Regions from separate parts of the Streptomyces sp. NPDC058663 genome, predicted to be linked through region 2. Evidence: riboswitches for the same ligand, from Rfam matches in the RefSeq annotation. Region 2 holds a riboswitch; each other region holds the start of a gene.

Region 1 (7,587 bases), on a different contig from region 2:
GTAGAAGTCCGGGTAGCGCATGGGGCGGAGGGTGAGTTCGAAGCCCGGGTCGAGAAGGTTCTTCTGGGAGTTGTCGGACATTACTGGCAGGCCTCGCAGGACTCGGGGTTCTCAAGGGAGCAGGCGAGCGCGTCGGCGTCCGTCGCCTGCTGGGCGGGGAGAGTGGTGGTGGTGGGGGCCGGGGCCGAGGCGGACGCCTGCGAGCCGGCGGCGCGCGCGATGCGGGTGGCGGGGCGCGAGCGCAGGTAGTACGTCGTCTTCAGGCCCTTCTTCCAGGCGTACGCGTACATCGAGCTGAGCTTGCCGATGGTGGGCGTTTCCAGGAAGAGGTTGAGGGACTGCGACTGGTCCAGGTACGGGGTGCGGGCGGCGGCCATGTCGATCAGGCCGCGCTGCGGGATCTCCCACGCGGTGCGGTACAGGTCGCGGACCTCGGCCGGGATCCAGGTGAAGCCCTGGACCGAGCCCGAGGACTCGCGCAGGGCCTCGCGGGTCTGGGCGTCCCAGACGCCGAGCGCCTTGAGGTCGCGGACCAGGTAGGAGTTGACCTGGAGGAACTCGCCGGAAAGCGTCTCGCGCTTGAAGAGGTTGGAGACCTGCGGCTCGATGCACTCGTACACACCGGCGATGGAGGCGATGGTGGCGGTGGGCGCGATGGCCAGGAGGAGCGAGTTGCGCATTCCCGTCTTGGCGACGCGGGCGCGCAGTGCTTCCCAGCGCTCCGGCCAGGTGAACTCGACGCCGTAGTGGTCGGGGTGCAGGACGCCGCGGGCGGTGCGGGTCTTGTCCCAGGCGGGCAGCGGGCCCGAACGCTCGGCGAGGTCGCAGGACGCCTCGTACGCGGCGAGCATGATCCGCTCGGCGATCTTCGTGGAGAGCGCGGCGGCCTCCGCCGAGTCGAACGGCAGCTTCAGCTTGAAGAAGACGTCCTGGAGGCCCATGGCGCCCAGGCCGACCGGGCGCCAGCGCGAGTTGGAGTTCCCGGCCTGCTCGGTCGGGTAGAAGTTGATGTCCACCACGCGGTCGAGGAAGGTGACGGCGGTGCGGACGGTCTCGTCGAGGCGGTCCCAGTCGATCTCGCCGCTGTCCAGGACGAACGCGCCCATGTTGACCGAGCCGAGGTTGCAGACGGCCGTCTCGCCGTCGTTGGTGACTTCGAGGATCTCGGTGCAGAGGTTGGAGGAGTGGACCGTGTTGCCCGGCTCCGCCGTCTGGTTGGCGGTGCGGTTGGACGCGTCCTTGAAGGTCATCCAGCCGTTGCCGGTCTGCGCGAGGGTGCGCATCATCCGGCCGTACAGCTCACGGGCGGACATGGACTTCTTGGCGAGGCCCGCGGCCTCCGCGCTGCGGTACGCGGCGTCGAACTCCGCACCCCACAGGTCCACCAGCTCGGGGACGTCGGCGGGGGAGAAGAGGGACCACTGGCCGTCCTGGTCGACCCGGCGCATGAACTCGTCCGGGATCCAGTGGGCGAGGTTCAGGTTGTGGGTGCGGCGCGCGTCCTCACCCGTGTTGTCGCGGAGCTCCAGGAACTCCTCGATGTCCGCGTGCCAGGTCTCCAGGTACACGGCGGCGGCACCCTTGCGCCGGCCGCCCTGGTTCACGGCCGCGACCGAGGCGTCCAGGGTCTTCAGGAACGGGACGATGCCGTTCGAGTGCCCGTTGGTGCCGCGGATCAGGGAGCCGCGGGCGCGGATGCGGGAGTACGAGAGGCCGATGCCGCCGGCGTGCTTGGAGAGGCGCGCGACCTGGTGGTAGCGGTCGTAGATCGAGTCCAGCTCGTCCATGGGGGAGTCGAGGAGGTAGCAGGACGACATCTGGGGGTGGCGGGTGCCGGAGTTGAAGAGCGTCGGCGAGGACGGCAGGTAGTCCAGGCGGCTCATCAGGCGGTAGAGGGAGGCGACCTCGGCGAGAGCCCGCTCGTCAGTCGTTTCGATAGGCACAGTGTCATCGGCCAGGCCGCATGCCACGCGCAGCATGAAGTGCTGCGGGGTCTCGATGACCTGGCGGGTGATCGGGTGGCGGAGCAGGTAGCGGCTGTAGACCGTGCGCAGACCGAAGTACTCGAAGCGGTCGTCGCCTTCGAGGTCGATCAGTGCGTCCAGCGCCGCCGCGTGCCGTGCGACGAAGTCGGCCGTACGGTCCGCGATGAGCCCTTCGCGGTGACCGACGGCGACGGACTCGGAGAAGCAGCCCACGCCCTGGGTGGCGGCCTCGTCCCGGATCGTACGGGCGAGCAGGCGGGCGGCCAGGCGGGAGTACGAGGGGTCCTCGGAGATGAGCCCTGCGGCGCCCTCGGTGGCGAGCTCCCGCAGTTCGGCGGCGTCCGAGCGCGCGTTGCGTCCGCGCAGAGCGGCGGCGGCGACCCGGCCGGGGTCGGTGTCGGGCAGGTCGGCGGTCAGGTCGGTCAGGGTGCGCAGCAGCGCGGTCCCGGGGGCGTCCTGAGGTCCTTCGTTGCCCTGTACCGCTTCGGTGGCCGGATCGACTGGCGCGATGGTCACGTGGGGGCTCTCCCTCGCTCGGCGCTGGGCCTGCGGGGGGAAGGGGCGCGCGGGCGCACGTCACCCCGGAAAGGGGCACACGTCGCCTGGCGTCCACCGGCCCAACCGCGAGGCCCGGACGTATCGGTGTCCGGTTCGGTCGAGCCGGACTCGCTGTCGGCAGGTCCTCGGACTTGGCGGTGCGCAAAAGCGCACATGACACACCGTTGCGGGACAGTTCCGGATTCTCACCGGATTCCCCTGCGGCGACAGCGAGCACGAGCATACATGTGGTGGGTCCTCGTTGAAGCACCCCCCACATCTAGTGTCGTGTGTGTCGATCCTTCACAAGTGGAAGGGGGTCAGAAGTGGTCTGGAGCTCCAGTTTGTAGGTCAACAGGGTCAGTCCGGGCACCGGATCCCAGTCCCGCTGCGGGGTCCGTACGAAGCCCAGCCTGCGGTAGATCCGGTGGGCCCCGAGCATCGTCGGCGACGTGGACATCACCACCCGTACGACCCCCTCCTCCGCCTGCGCGCGGGCGATGCAGGCCCGTACGAGACGCATCCCCACCCCGCGGCCCCGGGCCCGTGGCGAGACCGCCAGCATGCGGAATTCGGCCTCGCCCGGCACGCCGATGTCCTGGAGCGGGCTGCCGTGCGGGGCGTACGTCACGGTCCCCAGGAGTGTGCCCGCGGTGTCGGCGGCCACCAGCAGTTCGGCGCCCTCGGCACGGGAGCGGGCGTCGCGCAGCACGGACAGGTAGGGGTCCTCCTCACCGAAGGTCAGATGGCCGTCGGTGAGGTAGGCGAGGGCGGTGAGGTCTCCCACCTCGGAGTGTTCGTGGAGTTGGGCGGGCCGGATCAGGATGTCTTCGTGGGTGGTCGCAGTCATGCGCGCAGTGTGCAACGACGGCGGCCCGGTGTCCCACCCCTTTCCGAGGGGCGGGACACCGGGCCGTACGACCGTCCCCGGCAGGGTTCAGCAGCAGCGGAAGCCCTGCCTCGGATCGCCCTCCCGGGCGTCCGTGCGGCGGCGTTCGAAGTCGCGGCGGGTCAGCACCGGTGCGTGCGGGTCGCGCGTGCGCACGTGGGCGACGTAGTGGTCGTACGCCGCCTCGCCGGTCAGTTCCCTGACGTACCAGCGCAGCCGGGAGAGCCGGTGGCGCAGTGCCGCGCCGTTCACACGTGCTCCCCGGTCCTGCGCGGGCCGCCCTCCGGGCCGACGCCGGCGGCCGCGAGCTCCGCCTTCTCCTCCTTGGTGGCGATGAGGGAGGCGGGGGCGACGAACGTGGACTCCACGTACGGGGTCTCGCTGACCTTGACGTTCTCCGGGTGCCGGACCGCCTTGAGGCAGGCGCGGGCGGACTCGAAGAGGACGACCACGATGAGGACGGCGAACATGATCGAGAGGACGCCGTCCACGGTGGAGTTGGTGACGATGGTCTCCATCTGCTCGGGGTTCTTGGCGAGCTTGAACTTCTGCAGCCCCTTGTCGAGTGCCTCCTGGTACTCGGCGCGCTGGGTGAAGAAGCCCACCCTCGGGTCGGCGGAGAAGATCTTCTGCCAGCTCGCGGTGAGGGTGACGGCGACGTCCCACAGGAGCGGAACGCCGGTCACCCAGGCCCACTTGAGGCGGCCGGACTTGATGAGCAGCGTGGTACAGACGGCGAGGGCGACGGCGGCGAGCAGCTGGTTCGCGATGCCGAAAAGGGGGAAGAGCTGGTTGATGCCGCCGAGCGGGTCGTGCACGCCGACCCACAGGAAGTAGCCCCAGGCGAGGACGACGATGGCGCTGGCGATCCAGACGCCGGGCTTCCAGCTGACGTTCTTGAACGGCTTGTAGACGTTGCCGAGCATGTCCTGGAGCATGAACCGGCCGACGCGGGTGCCTGCGTCGAGCGTCGTCAGGATGAACAGCGCCTCGAACATGATCGCGAAGTGGTACCAGAAGGCCTTCATCGCGGCGCCGCCGAAGGCCGCCGAGAAGATCTCCGCCATGCCGAGCGCGAAGGTCGGCGCGCCACCGGTGCGGTGCAGCAGGCTCTGTTCCTCGACGTCCTTGGCGGCCTGCGCCAACTGCTCGGGGGTGATGGAGAATCCGAGGTTGCCGACGGCAGTGGAGGCCGCCTGGACGGTGTCGCCGACCACGCCGAGCGGCGAGTTCACCGCGAAGTACAGGCCGGGCTCGATGATGCAGGCCGCGATCAGCGCCATGATCGCCACGAACGACTCGACCAGCATGGAGCCGTAGCCGATCGTGCGGATCTGCGTCTCCTTCTGGATCATCTTCGGGGTGGTGCCCGAGGAGATCAGCGCGTGGAAGCCGGAGAGCGCGCCGCACGCGATGGTGATGAAGACGAACGGGAAGAGCGAACCGGCGAAGACCGGGCCCGTGCCGCTGGTGGCGAACTGGGTGATGCCGTCCATCTTGAGGTTCGGCAGCGCGATGAGCACGCCGACCGCGAGGAGGGTGACGGTGCCGATCTTCATGAAGGTCGACAGGTAGTCGCGCGGGGCCAGCAGCAGCCACACGGGCAGTACGGACGCCAGGAATCCGTAGACCACCATCCAGATGACCAGCGTGCCCGGTTCCAGGGTGAAGGTGCTCGCCCACGAGGACTCGGCGACCCAGCCGCCCGCGACGATCGCCAGCAGCAGCAGCGCGACGCCGATGAGGGAGACCTCGCTGACCCGGCCCGGCCGCAGGATGCGCAGGTACAGGCCCATGAACAGGGCGATCGGGATGGTCATGCCGATGGAGAAGACGCCCCAGGGGGATTCGGCGAGCGCGTTCACGATGACCAGGGCCAGCACCGCGAGCAGGATGATCATGATGGCGAAGACGGCGATCAGCGCGGCGGCGCCGCCGACCGGGCCGATCTCGTCGCGGGCGATCTGCCCCAGCGAGCGGCCGTTGCGCCGGGTGGAGAAGAAGAGCACGACCATGTCCTGGACGGCTCCGGCGAAGATCACACCGGCGACGATCCAGATCGTGCCCGGCAGGTAGCCCATCTGGGCCGCGAGGACGGGGCCGACCAGCGGGCCCGCGCCGGCGACGGCCGCGAAGTGGTGGCCGAAGAGGACCCGGCGGTCGGTCGGGTGGAAGTCCACACCGTCGTTGAGCCGCTCGGCGGGGGTGGCGCGGTTCTTGTCGACCTTCAGGACGCGGTGGGCGATGAACTTCGAGTAGAAGCGGTAGGCGATGGCGTACGAGCCGAGGGCTGCCGCCAGCATCCAGACGGCCGACACCTCCTCGCCGCGCGAGAGGGCGAGCACCGCCCAGCCGGCCGCGCCGACGATCGCCACCAGGGACCAGATCACGATCGACTTGGGCGACAGCCTGCGGGAGGTGCCCGGTCCGGGGGAGCCCTCGCTCTGCTCGGTCTCGGCTGTCGGTCTCGGCTCTGCCATGACGGTCCGTCCCCTCGCGCGATCATCCTCGTAACGTGCGCGAAATCTAGGGGCTGGGACCGTGCTGTGTAACCCCCTGTCCGCATATCGGTACGGACACGGGGCGACCACCGCAGGTCAGAGGCGTACCAGAGGCAGCAGACTCCGGGGCGACAGCGGTGTGCACAGGGCAAGCGCGAGGCGGGGGCGTCAGTCCTGCGGGCGCGGGAGCCGCAGCTTCGCGCCGGGCGTCAGTCCTGCGGGCGCTGGAGCCGGGCCACGAACTTGTAGCGGTCGCCCCGGTAGACCGAGCGCACCCATTCCACCGGCTCACCGTCCTTGTCCAGGGAGTGCCGGGAGAGCATCAGCATCGGCAGGCCGACGTCGGTGCCCAGCAGGCCTGCCTCGCGCGGCGTGGCGAGCGAGGTCTCGATGGTCTCCTCCGCCTCCGAGAGGCGTACGTCGTAGACCTCGGCGAGCGCCGTGTAGAGCGAGGTGTACTTCACCAGCGAGCGGCGCAGAGCCGGAAAGCGCTTGGCCGAGAGGTGGGTCGTCTCGATGGCCATCGGCTCGCCGCTGGCCAGGCGAAGCCGCTCGATGCGCAGGACGCGTCCGCCGGTGGTGATGTCGAGGAGGCCGGCCAGGGTGTCGTCGGCGGTGACGTAGCCGATGTCAAGCAGCTGCGAGGTGGGTTCGAGGCCCTGGGCGCGCATGTCCTCGGTGTACGAGGTCAGTTGCAGGGACTGCGAGACCTTCGGCTTGGCGACGAAGGTGCCCTTGCCCTGGATGCGTTCCAGCCGGCCTTCGACGACCAGCTCCTGGAGGGCCTGGCGGACGGTGGTGCGGGAGGTGTCGAACTCGGCGGCCAGGGTGCGCTCCGGCGGCACCGGGGTGCCGGGCGGGAGGGTCTCGGTCATGTCGAGCAAGTGGCGCTTGAGCCGGTAGTACTTGGGCACGCGGGCGGTGCGGGTGGCCGGCGTGCCGGAGCCCGTCACGGAGCCCTGCTCGGTGTCCGTGCCCGCGGTGCTTCCCCCGTCGGTGATCATGGTCCGCCCTTCCGGTTCCTGTGCTGCTGCCGTCACCGGCTCCTCCGTCTGTCGCGGCTCACATGGATGGTGGCACGGTCCGCCGCGCGGGGCTCGGGCTCCGCGCGATTCCTTCTTATACACCGCGTCGCCTGTGAACGCGGTGGCCGCAGGGGCCTGTGGGTGCTCCTGTGCGCACCGAGGTGTCGGTCCGATAACGGACGCATCGCGGCGTCTTACTCACCCTTGACACCCCAAAAGGTCTAGGCCAAGCTCCAGCTACTGGTCTAAACCATTAAAGACCAGGTCCCAGTCCCACAGGCCGTACTTCGTGCGTTGACCTCGCGGTGGGCAGGGGGTTGCAGGCATCCCTGAGCAGGAGAGTGGCGTAATGAAGCGCAAGCTCATCGCGGCGATTGGCGTCGCCGGCATGTTGGTCAGCGTCGCGGCGTGTGGCGGCACGGACAGCAAGGACGACGGCAAGAAGGCCGGGGCCGACGGCTTCAAGGGCCAGACCCTCACCGTCTGGGCAATGGACGGCTCGACCCCGCCCGTCTGGACCAAGGACCTCACGGCCGCGTTCGAGAAGCAGACCGGCGCGAAGCTGAAGTTCGAGGTCCAGAAGTGGGAGGGCATCCAGCAGAAGCTGACGACCGCCCTCTCCGAGGAGAACCCTCCCGACGTCTTCGAGA
Region 2 (7,587 bases):
GAGGCCGGGACCGACGTCCCTCAGGGCGAGTCCGGCGAGGGCTACCAGCGTGGCCTCGGAGCCCGCCAGATCCAGATGATCGCCATCGGCGGCGCCATCGGCACCGGCCTCTTCCTCGGCGCGGGCAAGGGCATCTCCAAGGCCGGACCCAGCCTGATCCTCGCGTACGCGATCGCCGGTCTGGTCATCTTCTTCATCATGCGGGCCCTCGGCGAGCTGCTGATGTACCGCCCGGTGTCCGGCTCCTTCTCGGACTACGCCCGCGAGTTCGTCAGCCCCTTCATGGGCTTCGTGACCGGCTGGACGTACTGGCTCTTCTGGGTCGTCACCGGCATCACCGAGGTCACCGCCGCCTCCAAGTACATGCAGTACTGGACGAAGGACGCGACAGGCTGGCTCGATCAGCCGCAGTGGGTCTTCGCGCTGATCTTCACCGTCGTCCTCTTCTGCGCCAACCTCATCTCCGTGAAGCTCTTCGGTGAGCTGGAGTTCTGGTTCTCGATGGTCAAGGTCACCGCCATCATCGGCATGATCCTGATCTGCGTCGGCGTCCTGACGATCGGCTTCTCGGACGCAGGTGACACCGCGTCCGTCTCGCTCCTGTGGTCCGAGGGCGGCTTCTTCCCCAAGGGCATCGGCTCCACCCTCATGACCCTTCAGATGGTCATGTTCGCCTTCCTCGCCGTCGAGCTGGTCGGTGTGACCGCCGGTGAATCGAAGGACCCGAAGACCGTCCTGCCGAAGGCCATCAACACGGTGCCGTGGCGCATCGCCGTCTTCTACGTCGGCGCGCTGATCATGATCCTGTCGGTCGTGCCGTGGACGCACTTCCAGCCGGGCGTCTCCCCCTTCGTCGCCGCCTTCGAGAAGATGGGCCTCGGCGTCGGCGCAGCCATCGTCAACTTCGTCGTCCTCACCGCCGCCCTCTCCTCCTGCAACTCCGGCATGTACTCCACGGGCCGCATGCTGCGCGACCTGGCGCTGAACGGGCAGGCCCCGAAGCTCTTCACCAAGCTGACCGCCGGTGGACTGCCGCTGGCCGGCACCTCCTTCTCGGCGGCGCTGATGCTGGTCGGCGTGTGGATCAACTACCAGTGGCCGGGCGAGGCGTTCAACTACGTCGTCTCCTTCGCCACCATCTCCGGCATGTGGGCCTGGATCATGATCCTCGTCTCGCAGATCCGCTACCGGAAGCTCTCCGACCGCGGCGTCCTGCCGAAGTCCAGCTTCCGCGCCCCCGGAGCCCCGTACACCAGCTGGTTCGCGCTGCTCTTCATCGGCATGGTCATCGTCCTGATGGGCATCGACAAGGACGCCAGGATCTCCCTGTACTGCGCACCGGTGTGGGCGCTGCTGCTCGGCGTCTCCTACCTGGTCATGAAGAACAAGCCCGGCCAGGGCGGCGTCACGCGCTCCGAGACCGACGACGACAACACCGCGGCCATGCACACCTTCGACAACCTCGACTGACCTCCCGGGTCCGCGCGCCGGACGCCGCGGGAGTCCTTGCGGCCCGCGCCGACCGACGCCCGTCTCACCATCCGGTCCCGCCCGTACCACTCCTCGGTACGGGCGGGACCGTTTGCATATCCTGGGCCCCATGCTGACCCTTTCCCAGGCCCTGTACGACCAGATCGTCGCCCACGCGCGCGCCGACCACCCCGACGAGGCCTGCGGCATGGTCGCGGGCCCCGAGGGCACCGGCCGGCCCGAGCGCTTCATCCCCATGCTCAACGCCGCCCGCTCGCCGACCTTCTACGAGTTCGACTCGGGCGACCTCCTCAAGCTCTACCGCGAGATGGACGACCGCGACGAGGAGCCGGTCATCGTCTACCACTCCCACACCGCCACCGAGGCCTACCCCTCCCGCACGGACGTCACCTACGCCAACGAACCCGGCGCGCACTACGTCCTGGTCTCCACCGCGGACACCGAAGGACTGGGCGACTTCCAGTTCCGCTCGTACCGGATCGTCGACGCCGTGATCACGGAGGAAGAGGTCCAGGTGGTGGGGTAGGCCCCGGCCTCTGCCCGGACCGCCGGGTGAGACACTGTGCGCGACGTGGGCGGCAGCCCCCAGGAAGCCGGTGCGAATCCGGCACGGTCCCGCCACTGTGACCGGCCCGCCCCGCGGGCCGGAAGCCAGGAACTGGCCTGCCGCCTCCCATCCGTACAGGGGACGTGGAAATCCCCCGAGGAGGCACTCGCATGTCCTGGCGCACCCGCGCGGCCCTCATGGCCGCCGTCCTGCTCCCGCTCACCGCCTGCACCACAAGCAACGCCCCCACCGCCGGCAAGGCCCCGGCCGCCCCCGGCTTCCCGTACACCGTCGAGAACTGCGGGGTGAAGACCACCTTCACCAAGCCCCCCGCCCGCGCGCTGGCGATGAACCAGCACGCCACCGAGGTCCTCCTCGAACTCGGCCTCGCGAAGTCGGTCACCGGCACCGCCTACCTCGACGACAAGGTGCTGGAGAAGTACGCCGCCGACTACGCCGAGCTCCCCGTCGTCGCCAAGGAGTACCCCTCCCAGGAGAAGCTCCTCGCAGCCAACCCCGACTTCGTGTACGGCGGTTACGCCTCCGCCTTCGACCCCAAGCAGGGCCGCAGCCGCGAACAGCTGAAGAAGTCCGGCATCGAGTCCCGCCTCAACATCGAGTACTGCACGTCGGGCAGGTCCGCCGTCGACGACATCTACCGCGAAGTCGCCGAGACCGGGCGGACGTTCGGCGTGGCCGACCGCGCCGACGCCTGGGTCGCCGAAGCGAAGAAGACCATCACCCGCACCGAAACCCGCCTCAACGGCGTCCCGCCCGTCAAGGTCTTCGCGTACGACAGCGGCGACAAGTCCGCCCAGACCGCCGGCGGCAAGGGCATAGCCAACGAGATGATCACCCGCGCCGGCGGGACGAACATCATGGCCGACCTCCCCAAGGCCTTCGCCGACACCTCCTGGGAACAGATCGTCACCCGCAAGCCCGACGTGATCCTGATCATCGACTACGGGTCGACGACCGTCGCACAGAAGAAGAAGCGCCTCCTCGACGACCCGGCCCTCGCGGACGTCCCGGCGATCAGGAACAAGAAGTTCGCCGTCATGCCGCTCTCCGAGCTGGTGGTCGGCGTCCGCGCCCCCGCCGCCATCGAACGCCTCGCCCTCCAGCTCCACCCCGAGCTCAAGAAGTAACCGGCCGTGAGCTGCCGGACCCCGCCCGCCCGCGGGCCGCTCCGCTACACCCTCGCCCTGACCGTCCTCGCCGCCGCACTCGCGGCGGCGATGGTCGCCGGACTCGCCCTGGGACAGGTACGGATCCCGGCCGGACAGGTCCTCGACATCGTCACGGGCGGCGCCGGACCGAGCCCCTTCCGGACCATCGTCCTGGACGTGCGGATGCCGCGCGTCCTGCTCGCGGCGGTCGTCGGAGCGGGTCTCGCCGTCGTCGGCACGGTGCTCCAGGCCCTCGTGCGCAACCCGCTCGCCGACCCCTACCTCCTCGGCATCTCCTCCGGAGCCTCGGCCGGGGTCGTCCTGGTGATCGTCTTCGGTATCGGCAGCGGCCTGGGGCTCGCGACGACGGTCACCATGCCCGCCGGAGCCTTCGCCGGATCGCTCCTGGCCCTCGTCCTCGTCTACACCCTGGCCCGGCGTGGCGGACAGATGACCGGCACCCGCCTCGTGCTCGCCGGCGTCGCCGTCGCCTACATCCTGTCCGCACTCACCAGCCTGATCATGGTGACCTCGGCGAAGCGCGAGCACTTCCAGGAGGCGATGTACTGGACGCTGGGCGGCCTCGGCAGCGCCCGCTGGGACATGCTGCCGCTGCCCGCCGCCGTCCTCGCCACCGGGACCGCACTGCTCGTCGCACTCGCCAGACCGCTGGATCTGATGCTGGTGGGGGAGGAGGGCGCGACCGTACTCGGACTCGACACCTCCCGCTTCCGGGCCGCCGTCTTCGTCCTGACCTCGCTGGTCACCGGCGTCCTGGTGTCGGTGTCCGGGGCGATCGGCTTCATCGGACTGCTCGTCCCGCACGCCGCCCGGATGCTCGTCGGCGCACCGCACCGCACCCTGCTGCCCGTCGTCGCCCTCGCGGGCGCCGCCTTCCTGGTCCTCGCCGACCTCGGCGCCCGCGTCATCGCCGAACCCCAGGACATCCCGGTCGGCATCCTCACCGCCCTGATCGGCGGCCCGTTCTTCCTGTGGCTGCTGCGCCGCCGCCCCGAAGGAGCCCCGGCATGACCGTCCTGCGCACCGAAGGGCTGTCGTACGGCGTCGAAGGGCGCCACCTCGTCGACTCCGTGGACCTGACCGCGGGCGCGGGCGAGACCGTCGGCCTCGTCGGCCCCAACGGCAGCGGCAAGACCACCCTCCTGCGCTGCGTCTACGGCACCCTCACCCCCACCCACGGCCGCGCCCTCCTCGACGGCGACGACCTGCACACCATCGGCGCCAAGGCCCGCGCCCGGCGCCTGGCCACCGTCCCGCAGGACGGACAGGCGGTCTTCGAGCTGACCGTGCGCGAGGTCGTCGCGATGGGCCGCTCCCCGCACAAGAAGTTCTGGGAGAGCGACACCGCCGCCGACGCCGCCCTCGTGCGCGAGGCCCTGGAACGGGTCGGCATCGCGGACCTCGACGACCGCCCCTTCCCCTCCCTCTCCGGCGGCGAACGCCAACGCGCCCTGGTGGCAAGGGCGTTGGTGCAGCAGCCCGCCCTGGTCGTCCTCGACGAACCCACCAACCACCTCGACATCCGCTACCAGCTCGAAGTGCTCTCCCTCGTCCGCGACCTGGGCACCACCAACCTCCTCGCCCTGCACGACCTCAACCTCGCCGCCTACTACTGCGACCGGCTCTACGTGCTCGACGCCGGCCGGATCGTCGCCGAAGGCACCCCCGAAGAGGTCCTCACACCCGACCTCCTCAAGCGGGTCTACGGGGTGAACGCCGAGGTCAGCCTGCACCCGGCCACCGGCGCCCCGACCGTCGTCTACCTCCCGCCGTCCACCAGCTGAACACCTTCCTCTCAGCATGCGAGATCACATGCCCGGATCCGGGCCGGGAATCTATACGATGACCGCATGGTTCCCCCTGACGTGACAGCGAAGACGAGGCCCGGCAGCCCGCTGCTTGTGGCGCGCCTGCACGTCGATCTGTGCCGCCTCGGCAGCACGCTCTGTACGGCCGCCTGACCGGCCCGCACCTCTGCGAACGATCCGCAACACCCCCGCGGGGGAGGACGACCTGCCGCGCGCCCGTCTCCGCAGCACAACGACTTCCGCGCAAGCACCCCGACTTTCGCGCACGTACTCCCGAGAAGGAGCCGCAAGCCATGGCCATCGAGGTCCGCATCCCCACCATCCTCCGCACCCACACCGACGGCGCCAAGGCCGTCGAGGGCAGTGGCGAAACCCTCGCCGACCTCCTCGCCGACCTGGAGAGCCGCCACGCCGGCATCCAGGAGCGCATCGTCGACAAGGGCGAGCTGCGCCGCTTCGTCAACGTCTACCTCAACGACGAGGACGTCCGCTTCCTGGACGGCATCTCCACCAAGCTCGCCGACGGCGACAGCGTGACGATCCTGCCCGCGGTCGCGGGCGGCTCCCGCTGACATGCGCTACGACTCCCCGCTCGCCGCGGTCGGCAACACCCCCCTGGTCAGGCTGCCCCGCCTCTCGCCCTCCGCCGACGTGCGGATCTGGGCGAAGCTGGAGGACCGCAACCCGACGGGGTCGATCAAGGACCGCCCCGCGCTCCACATGGTCGAGCAGGCCGAGAAGGACGGCCGGCTCACCCCCGGCTGCACCATCCTGGAGCCCACCAGCGGCAACACCGGCATCTCCCTGGCCATGGCCGCCAAGCTCAAGGGCTACCGCATCGTCTGCGTGATGCCCGAGAACACCTCCCAGGAGCGCCGCGACCTGCTGGCCATGTGGGGCGCCGAGATCATCTCCTCCCCGGCGGCGGGCGGTTCCAACACGGCGGTGCGGGTCGCCAAGGAGCTCAGCGCCGAGCACCCGGACTGGGTGATGCTCTACCAGTACGGCAACCCCGACAACGCCGGCGCCCACTACGCCACCACGGGTCCGGAGATCCTCACCGACCTCCCCTCGATCACCCACTTCGTCGCGGGCCTGGGCACCACCGGCACCCTGATGGGCGTCGGCCGCTACCTCCGCGAGCACCGCCCCGAAGTGAAGATCGTCGCCGCCGAACCGCGCTACGACGACCTCGTCTACGGCCTGCGCAACCTCGACGAAGGCTTCGTACCCGAGCTGTACGACGCCTCCGTGCTCACCACCCGCTTCTCCGTGGGCTCCGCCGACGCGGTCACCCGCACCCGCGAACTCCTCCAGCAGGAGGGCATCTTCGCGGGCGTCTCCACCGGCGCCGTCCTGCACGCCGCGATCGGCGTCGGCCGCAAGGCGGTCAAGGCGGGGGAGTCCGCCGACATCGTCTTCGTCGTCGCCGACGGCGGCTGGAAGTACCTCTCCACCGGCGTCTACACGGCCCCCACCACGGAGGCCGCCATCGAAACCCTGCACGGCCAGCTCTGGGCGTGACACCCGCCGCCGCACAGCACGCCCGCACGCGTGTCGTACGGCACCGCCGCACAGCGAAGGGCCCGGCGCGATCACCTCGCGCCGGGCCCTCGTGCGTCACTTCCGCGGTCGTACCGGCCGCACCCCTACCGGGACGGGGTCAGTCCCGCCGTCATCGTCTCCTCCGGCATCGGGTGAACCCCCACCTTGCGGCGCAGCCGCTGCGGCATCTTCCGGTTCAGCCACTTCGCGGCCGGCTCCTCGACGAAGTGGAACAGCGCCCACGACATCGCGACCACCACCAGGCCGCAGCCCAGCAGGTCGAACAGCACGCTGTTGTCGTTCCCGGCCCGGCCCCAGGCGTACGTCGCCAGCCGCGATACCGAGTGGTGCAGCAGGTAGAAGCCGTAGGACCAGGCACCGAGCAGGATCAGCACCTTGTTGTTCAGGACGCCCCGGTGACCGTTGATCTCCCGCTGGACGAACGCCAGGATGATCAGCATCGACAGCACGGCGATGACCGGCCGCACCGCGTAGTCCAGCTGGCCGACCACGGCGTCGGAGAGCCGCGCGCGGCCCTGGTAGTACCCGTACACGTACAGCCCGAGCAGTACGAGGGGGACGATCGGGCGCATCGGCAGCCGCCAGCCGCGCTGCACCGCCAGCGCCACCGTCATGCCGAGCAGGAACTGCGGCAGGTAGACGAGCGGGTTGCGCATGATCCAGCCCTCGGTGGGGCCGGAGAAGTTCGCCGCCGCCCACCAGTTGACCGCCCACATCCCGATCAGGCCGAGCGCGGTCAGCAGCGCCAGCGTGCGGGTGCGCAGCCGCACCACCACGCGCGCGGCCAGCGGGAACAGCGCGTAGAACAGGAGCTCGACACTGAGTGTCCAGGTGACCTCGTTGCCCGGCAGCGTCGGCGTGACACCCGGGAACCACGTCTGCACCAGGAACAGCGACGAGATCAGGCTCGGCCAGTCGATGTGCTCGTGCGCGGCGATGTAGTACGCGTAGACGCCCAGCACCGCCGCCACCAGCGAGGCGGGCC
Region 3 (7,587 bases), on a different contig from region 2:
CAGGACCGGCAGCCCCTCGGCCGCCCGCCGCACCAGGGCGTCGGCGAGCCCGCGCTCCCGCAGCCACGCCAGCGCCCTGACCGTGCCCCGCGTCCCCGGCACCACCACCAGGTCCGCGTCGGCCAGCTCCTCGGCCCGGTCCACGAAACGCACGACCACGCCCGGCTCGGCGGCCAGCGCGTCCACATCGGTGAAGTTCGACATCAGCGGCACCGCGCACACCGCGACCCGCAGCACGTCCTCACCGAACGGCGGCGCGACCACCGATTCCCGTACCGCACCGCGCATCGAGACCCGCAGCCCGTCCTCCTCGTCGATGCCGAGCCCGTGCGCGTACGGCAGCACGCCGTACGTCCTGCGCCCGGTGAGGTTCTCCAGCATGTCGAGCCCCGGCTCCAGCAGCGAGACGTCACCGCGGAACTTGTTCACCAGGTACCCCGCGATCAGCCGCTGGTCCTCACCGGCGAGCAGCGCGGTCGTACCGAAGAAGGACGCGAAGACGCCGCCCCGGTCGATGTCGCCCACCACCACGACGGGGAAGTCCGCGGCGCGGGCGATGCCCATGTTCACGATGTCGGTACGGCGCAAATTGATCTCGGCGGGGCTCCCCGCCCCCTCGCAGATCACCGCGTCGTAACTCTCGCGCAGCTCGGCCAGGCACTGTGTCACCGTGCCGAGCAGCGCCTCGCGGTGGCCGCCCTGGACACCCTCGCCGTACTCCTTGCCGCCGGCCGTGCCGAAGAAGCCGCGCGCGCTCATCTCGCCCACCGGCTTGCCCAGCAGCACCACCTGGCTGGAGCGGTCGCTGCCCGGCTTCAGGAGTACGGGGTTCATCAGCGCGGTCGGCTCGACGCGGGCGGCCTGGGCCTGCATCGCCTGGGCGCGCCCGATCTCCGCGCCCTCGCGGGTCACGAACGAGTTCAGCGACATGTTCTGCGCCTTGAACGGGGCGACCTTCACCCCCTGGCGCACCAGCCACCGGCAGATTCCCGCCGTGACGACGCTCTTGCCCGCGTCCGACGTGGTCCCCGCCACCAACAGCCCGCCACCGCTCATGCCTTCGTCCCCTTCGCGCGCCCGCGGGCTGCCCGCCCGAGGGCGAGGCGCCCGGCCGCACACACGGCAAGGGCCAGCAGGTTCACCCGGAGCGAGAGCCGCACCGCGCGTTCGATGTCCGCCACCTCGACGGGGCGGCCCGTCTCCCCGTTGAGCACGGCCCGGTTCTCGACGCGTCCTGCGTAGGCGAGCGTGCCGCCCAGCCGCACGCCCAGCGCGCCCGCGAACGAGGCCTCCACGGGGCCCGCGTTGGGGCTGGGGTGGCTGGCCGCATCCGCGCGCCAGGCCCGCAGCGCCCCCCGCGGGTCGTCCCCGGCGAGGACCGCGAGGGCGGCCGTCAGCCGGGCGCCCGGCCAGCCCGCCACGTCGTCCAGGCGCGCGGAAGCCCACCCGAAGCGCCGGTGGCGCGCCGACTTGTGTCCGACCATCGCGTCCAGGGTGTTCACTGCGCGGAACGCCACCAGCCCCGGCACCCCGCCGACCGCCCCCCACACCAGCGCGCCCACCACCGCGTCCGAGGTGTTTTCGGCGACGGACTCCACCACGGCACGCGCCATCTGCTGCCCGTCCAGGGCCTGCGGGTCCCGGCCGCACAGGTGCGGCAGCCGCTCGCGCGCCACGTCGAGGTCGCCCGCGGCGAGCGCCCCGCCGATCGCCCCGGCCTCGCGGCCCAGCGACGTACCGCCGACGACCGACCACGTGGCGGCGGCGGTCAGCACGACGGAGGCGACGGGGGAGTGGCGCACCGCCCGTGCGGCGAGTGCGGCGGCCCCGGCGGCGGAGCCGACGCAGAGAAGGGTGTGCAGTGCGCCGCGCCCCCGGTCGTCGCGCCACAGCGCCTGCTCGACCGCTCCTGCGGCACGGCCGAAGGCGGCCACCGGGTGGCCCCTGCGCGGGTCGCCGAGCAGCAGGTCGCCGAGGAATCCGGCGGCCGCGCCCCAGGCGAAGACATGGGCGGGGGAGGACAGGGCGGACGGGGCAGGCACAAGGGCTGAACCGCGTGAACCGCAGCCGGGCATGGCGAAGTGTCCTTAACTCAGGGTCCGCGCCCTGGTTCGACGTGACGAGCGGCTGGGAGTTCCTGGCTTCGTGACGACCGGGGTCGCACGTGACAGTGGCGGGACCGCGCCGGATTCGCACCGGCTTCCTCTCCATGCCGCCGTATTGGCTCGGGCAGTCCACCACGCCCTGCGAACAACCGTCAACCTGGGGTTGACCTGCGGGAGGCGGTGCGCCGAAGCACCACCCCGCACGCGACGAGCCGCCCCGCGCACGGGGCGCGGGGCGGCTCGAAGGAATGCGGACGTCCGGGGCTCGCGGGCGCCGGAGGACGGCGGGGCGTCAGATGACGATCAGGTAGATCCCGTACGCCACGGCCGCCGCGCACAGCGCGAAGCAGGCGTACGCGCCGGTGCGCGCCGCGGTCGCCGAACCGCCGGAGGCGGCGGCCGACTGCTGCTTGGAGAGGCCCACGATGCCGAGGGTGAACAGGCCCACCAGGGAGACGGTGGCCACGAGGCTGACGCCGAAGACGCTGCCGAGAGCTGCCCAGTCGATGTTCATGCGGTCGCTTTCCTAGAGTTCCGGGGCCGCTCAGACCGAGGCGGCCGGGCGGGCCGGTTCGGCGGGGCTCGCGGCGGGGGAGTGCAGGGTGGCCCTGAGGCCGTCGGTGGCCAGGAGGCCGGCGGGGGGCGGGGTGACGGCCGCGATGGCGGTGGTGACGACACCGGCGGGTTCGGACGCGGACTGCGTCGAGTCGAGGTCGTCGGCGGTGACCGGCTTGCGGCGGGACAGCACCCAGATCGCCGCGGAGCCCGCGACCAGCAGCACCGCGGTGGCGGTGACGCCCCAGGCGCCCTGCCCGGTGAGGAACTCCGCCCCGGCGGCGACAAGGCCGGCGGCCGGGAGGGTCAGACCCCAGGCGACGAACATCCGGGTCGCGGTCGACCAGCGGACCACGCCGCCCTTGCGGCCGAGACCCGCACCCATCACGGAGCCGGAGCAGACCTGGGTGGTGGAGAGGGAGAAGCCGAGGTGCGAGGAGGCCAGGATGACCGTGGCGGCACCGGTCTGGGCAGCGAAGCCCTGCGGCGGCCTGAGGTCGGTGAGGCCGGTGCCCATGGTGCGGATGATGCGCCAGCCGCCGAGGTAGGTGCCGAGCGCGATGGCCACACCGGCCGAGACGATGACCCACATCGGGGGGTTGGAGCCCGGGGCCAGGACGTTGCCGGTGACCAGGGCCAGGGTGATGACACCCATGGTCTTCTGCGCGTCGTTGGTGCCGTGCGCCAGCGAGACCAGGCCGGCCGAGGCGATCTGACCCGCCCGGTAGCCCTTCGCGGTGGACTTCTCGTCCGTCTTGCCCGCCAGCTTGAAGGTGAGCTTGGTGGCGAGGTACGCGGCGAGACCGGCGACGAGCGGTGCCGCGATGGCGGGCAGCAGCACCTTGGTGATGACGACGCTGCCGTTCACGCCGGAGGTGCCGACCGACATCAGGGTGGCGCCGATGAGGCCGCCGAAGAGTGCGTGGGAGGAACTGGACGGCAGGCCGATCAGCCAGGTCAACAGGTTCCAGAGGATCGCGCCGACGAGCGCCGCGAAGATCACTTCCGTGGTGATGCCGCTCTCGTTGATGAGCCCACCGGAGATCGTCTTGGCGACCTCGACGGAGAGAAACGCACCAATGAGGTTGAGCACGGCGGACATGGCCACCGCCGTCTTGGGCTTGAGTGCGCCGGTCGAGATGGTGGTGGCCATCGCGTTGGCAGTGTCGTGGAAACCGTTCGTGAAATCGAACACGAGAGCGGTGACGATCACGATTCCGAGGAGGAGCGTGATGTGTTCCATTTACCCAGGCAATCGTTTGAGGTCAGTGGCTGTAGGAACGTAAGCAACCTGAGTGAACGGAAGATGAACTGAGAAGGGCGTTGTGGTGACCCGAAACGCGGGACCGCTGCCCCGAAAATCACCGGAACGGCGGCGCGGCCGGGCGGCGCCCGGGTCGTCAACCGTGCGCGAAGGTGCTCAACCGCCCGAGTGAGCCGCGGAAGAGATCCTGGTCACCCGGAGGTGGCCCCGGCCGTCACCGAACTGCGCGAGTCGTCCCGTACGGCTGACCGGGCGCGACGGCTTGGCACCGGCCCCGCGCCGTCCCCGCGGGCGGCTGGCAGGATGCGGCCCATGACGAGCGACGAGGCGCATGCGGCGTACGGAGCCGATGGGGTGGACGGAACCGGCGGGGCGTACGGAACCGGCGGGGTGGACGGGACGCGACCGCCGGAATCACCCGACGCGGTGGCACGCGCCTGGCGGGACCTGGTGGACACCGCGCGCCGCTCGGTGGCGGACGGCCTGGTCGTCGGCACCTCGGGCAACGTCTCGGTCCGGGTCGGCGGACTGATCCTCCTCACCCCGAGCGGCGTCCCCTACGACCGGCTCCGCCCGGAGGACGCCGTCGGCGTCGGCCTCGACGGCCGCCAGATCCTCGGCGCACTCACCCCCACCAGCGAACTCCCCCTGCACCTCGCCCTCTACCGGGCGACCGGCGCGCGCGCAGTCGTGCACACCCACGCCGTGCACGCCACCGCCGTCTCCACCCTGGTCGACCGGCTGCCGCTGGTCCACTACATGGCCGCCGCCATGGGAGGCGAGATACGCACCGCGCCCTACGCGACCTACGGGACCGAGGAGCTGGCCCAGAACGCGCTGCGCGCGCTGCGCGAGCGGACCGGCTGCCTCCTGCGGAACCACGGCACCCTCACCTACGGCGACACCCTCGACCAGGCCTACGACCGCACCGCCCAGCTGGAGTGGATGTGCCGCCTGTGGCTCACCGCCTCCTCCGTCCCCGGGCGCTCCCCGACCCTCCTGAGCGACACCGACCTGGACGAGGTCAAGGAACAGCTGCGGGACTACGGGCAGCGGGGCTGAGGGCCGGGGCCGCGCAAGATCACGTTATTCATCACTCAATACCGGCCACGTCCTGCGGGCCATGCCTCCCGGCCACGGACACCGGGCACGGCTCCGGGCGGCGTGCCCCCGGCGGGCCCCGCCCACTGGCCGTGCGGGCCGGCAGTACGGACACTGAAGCGGTGCACCCGGCTAAAGCGACGGCAGCGGCCGTCACCACCCTGATCGGCATCGGCGCCGCCGCGGTCGCGGCCGCCCGGTACGCCGGCGACGCCGCCCTCAAGGCCTCGCCCGGCCGGCCCCTGGCCGCCGAAGCCCGCGTCACCGTGCACTCCACGGCCCCCGGCGAGGTCACGCTGACACGCGGCCTCGGCACGCTGCGGCCCGGTGTGTACGGGCTGGAGGGCGAGGGGGTGCACGCGGTCGTCGGCCCCGTCCTGGAAGCGGCACCGCACGAGGCGGACACGGTCGTACGCCGCCTGGAACGGGTCACCCGGGGCTCCCTCGCCCCGGGCACCAAGGTCAGGCTGACCCCGTGCGTCCACACCGGCGACCCCCACTCCGCACTCGGCATCCACTTCACCGACGTCGACGTCATGGGCGAACTCGGGCCGCTGCCGGCCTGGTTCGTGCCCGGGAGCCGCACCACCTGGGTGATCGCCGTGCACGGCCTCGGCACCACCCGTGAACACCCCCTCAACGTCCTCGGGCTCCTGCACCGCTATCGGATCCCGGTCCTCGACCTCGCCTACCGGGGCGATGCGGGCGCACCTCCCTCCCCGGACGGCCTCGGCCACCTCGGGGACTCGGAGTGGCGCGACCTGGACGCGGCGATCCGGCACGCCGCGCGGCAGGGCGCCCAGCGCCTCATCCTCTACGGCTGGTCCACCGGGGCCGCGATGGCGCTGCACGCGGCGACCACCTCGGCGGTCCGCCACTTGGTCTCCGGACTGGTCCTCGACTCCCCGGTGCTGGACTGGGAGGCCACCGTCCGCTCCCTCGCCTCGGTACGCCGCGTCCCGGCGGCGATCCTGCCGCTCGCGGTTCGGGCGGCGCAGGGCAGCACGGGGCCGCACGGCGACCGGCTGCGCGAGGCCGCCGCACCGGGCGGGCTGCGCGTGCCCGCGCTGATCTTCCACGGGCCCGGCGACACCGTCGCACCGTGGGGCCCCTCGCGCGACCTGGCGGCCGCCCGCCCCGACCTGGTCACCCTCCACCCCGTGCCCGACGCGTCCCACGGGGCGATGTGGAACGCGGACCCCGCCGCCTACGAGGAGTCCCTCCGCCGCTTCCTCACCCCGCTGATGTAGCCCCGCCACGGCCCGGCGGGCCGCGCCGTCACGCGGCTGCACGGCCCGTCCTCGTACCCCCGCCGGGCAGTCGCCAGGACGGATGCGAGGCCGGGCACGAGGCCCGCCGGGCTGACCGGAACGGAGCCGGGGGGACACGTTCCGTTTGGGCTTTCGGGCGGTCAGCGGTGACACTGCTCCACGTGACGTCCCGTACACCGCGCGACTCCAGGCTCCGACTTGTCCGCCCGCGACCCCTCGCCACCGCCCGCAGGGCCGTGACGAACCGGCGTACCCGCCCGGCACCCCGCCCTCCCGAGGGCACCCCGGCCCAGGCGGAACTGGCCCGTCACGCCCGAGCCGTCCTCGCCGACGCGGCAAGGGTCGCCCGCTGGGCCGACACCGAGCGCGCCCGGGGCGCCGCCCCCCGCCCCGGCCAGGCCGGCACCCTCTCCGACGCCTCCGCCGAGCGCGCCGCCGAAGCGCTGCGCCTGACCGAGGCCCAGGTCCGCGCGGGCTGGGACCGCGCCCGCCTCGCCGGCCTCGTCGAGATCCACGGCGCCAACGCCCGCCCCGGGTGGCGGCTGCGTGCCTGGGACCGCGACGACGCGGCGGTGCTGCGCGGCTGGGTCGCCCTGTTCGACGCCTGGTCGATCGTCCACCCCGCGCCCGAGGGCATCACCCCGGTGACCGTCGCCGAGGTCGTGGAATCCGTCCCCCAGGTGCTCTCCCTCCTCCAGCTCTCGGCCGGCCCCGTCCTCGTACCGGCCCTGCTCGACCTGCTCGAGCAGCGCGTCGCCGAACTGCACGAGGAGCGCTGCGAGGTCCCGCCGCCCCTGCACGGCATCCCGGCGCAGTCCACCCCGCACACCGCTCCCGCCCCGCTCTCCTCCCTCCTCGACTGGGCACTCGCCGGCCTGGCCTCCGTCGGCGCCCTGACCCTCGGCGAGGGCCAGGCGACCCTGACCCCGCTCGGCAGCTGGGCGGTCTGGGTCAAGCTGGAGCAGATCTGCGTCGCCGCGCAGAGCCCCGCGGGGAACATCGAGCAGTCCGCCGACGCCATGCTGGCCGGCTGCGCCCGGCTCACCCCGGGACCGGCCCGCGCCGAGTACCGGGCCTGGCTGGCCGCCCGGACCGTCGGCACCGCCGTCCTCGAACTCCTCGAAGTGGCCCGCGGCGAGGACGCCCTGCTCCGCGGACTCGCCTTCGAGGCCCTGCGCGTCGTCGGCGCGCCCGCCGAGTCCGAGGTGCGGGCCGCCGCCGACGAGATCGCGCTGCGCCCCTACGCGCTGCTGTGGCTCGCCGAGCACGAGGGCGTCGACCCCGAGGAGGC

Evidence for each region. Region 2 has a riboswitch for cobalamin ahead of ACFWVV_RS29680 (ABC transporter substrate-binding protein). Riboswitches for the same ligand answer to the same signal wherever they lie in the genome.
Region 1: it holds a riboswitch for cobalamin, as region 2 does, so the genes downstream of both, ACFWVV_RS33870 (ribonucleoside-diphosphate reductase subunit alpha) here and ACFWVV_RS29680 (ABC transporter substrate-binding protein) in region 2, are expected to answer to the same signal.
Region 3: it holds a riboswitch for cobalamin, as region 2 does, so the genes downstream of both, ACFWVV_RS04525 (cobalamin biosynthesis protein) here and ACFWVV_RS29680 (ABC transporter substrate-binding protein) in region 2, are expected to answer to the same signal.

What each region holds. Positions count from the first base shown of each region.
Region 1 is NZ_JBHXRV010000066.1:1,028-8,614, forward strand. Features, by position in the region: gene ACFWVV_RS33865 (ribonucleotide-diphosphate reductase subunit beta) at 1-81, opposite strand, end outside; gene ACFWVV_RS33870 (ribonucleoside-diphosphate reductase subunit alpha) at 81-2,501, opposite strand; cobalamin riboswitch at 2,642-2,783, opposite strand; gene ACFWVV_RS33875 (GNAT family N-acetyltransferase) at 2,803-3,372, opposite strand; gene ACFWVV_RS33880 (YbdD/YjiX family protein) at 3,460-3,663, opposite strand; gene ACFWVV_RS33885 (carbon starvation CstA family protein) at 3,660-5,819, opposite strand; gene ACFWVV_RS33890 (GntR family transcriptional regulator) at 6,122-6,916, opposite strand; gene ACFWVV_RS33895 (extracellular solute-binding protein) at 7,287-7,587, shown strand, end outside.
Region 2 is NZ_JBHXRV010000048.1:56,311-63,897, reverse strand. Features, by position in the region: gene ACFWVV_RS29690 (amino acid permease) at 1-1,470, shown strand, start outside; gene ACFWVV_RS29685 (Mov34/MPN/PAD-1 family protein) at 1,601-2,017, shown strand; cobalamin riboswitch at 2,048-2,173, shown strand; gene ACFWVV_RS29680 (ABC transporter substrate-binding protein) at 2,209-3,186, shown strand; gene ACFWVV_RS29675 (FecCD family ABC transporter permease) at 3,193-4,239, shown strand; gene ACFWVV_RS29670 (ABC transporter ATP-binding protein) at 4,236-5,012, shown strand; gene ACFWVV_RS29665 (putative leader peptide) at 5,079-5,189, shown strand; gene ACFWVV_RS29660 (MoaD/ThiS family protein) at 5,330-5,608, shown strand; gene ACFWVV_RS29655 (PLP-dependent cysteine synthase family protein) at 5,610-6,560, shown strand; gene ACFWVV_RS29650 (acyltransferase family protein) at 6,686-7,587, opposite strand, start outside.
Region 3 is NZ_JBHXRV010000004.1:152,078-159,664, forward strand. Features, by position in the region: gene ACFWVV_RS04520 (cobyric acid synthase) at 1-1,056, opposite strand, end outside; gene ACFWVV_RS04525 (cobalamin biosynthesis protein) at 1,053-2,075, opposite strand; cobalamin riboswitch at 2,112-2,254, opposite strand; gene ACFWVV_RS04530 (hypothetical protein) at 2,398-2,619, opposite strand; gene ACFWVV_RS04535 (anion permease) at 2,650-3,903, opposite strand; gene ACFWVV_RS04540 (class II aldolase/adducin family protein) at 4,237-4,986, shown strand; gene ACFWVV_RS04545 (alpha/beta hydrolase family protein) at 5,148-6,275, shown strand; gene ACFWVV_RS04550 (hypothetical protein) at 6,458-7,587, shown strand, end outside.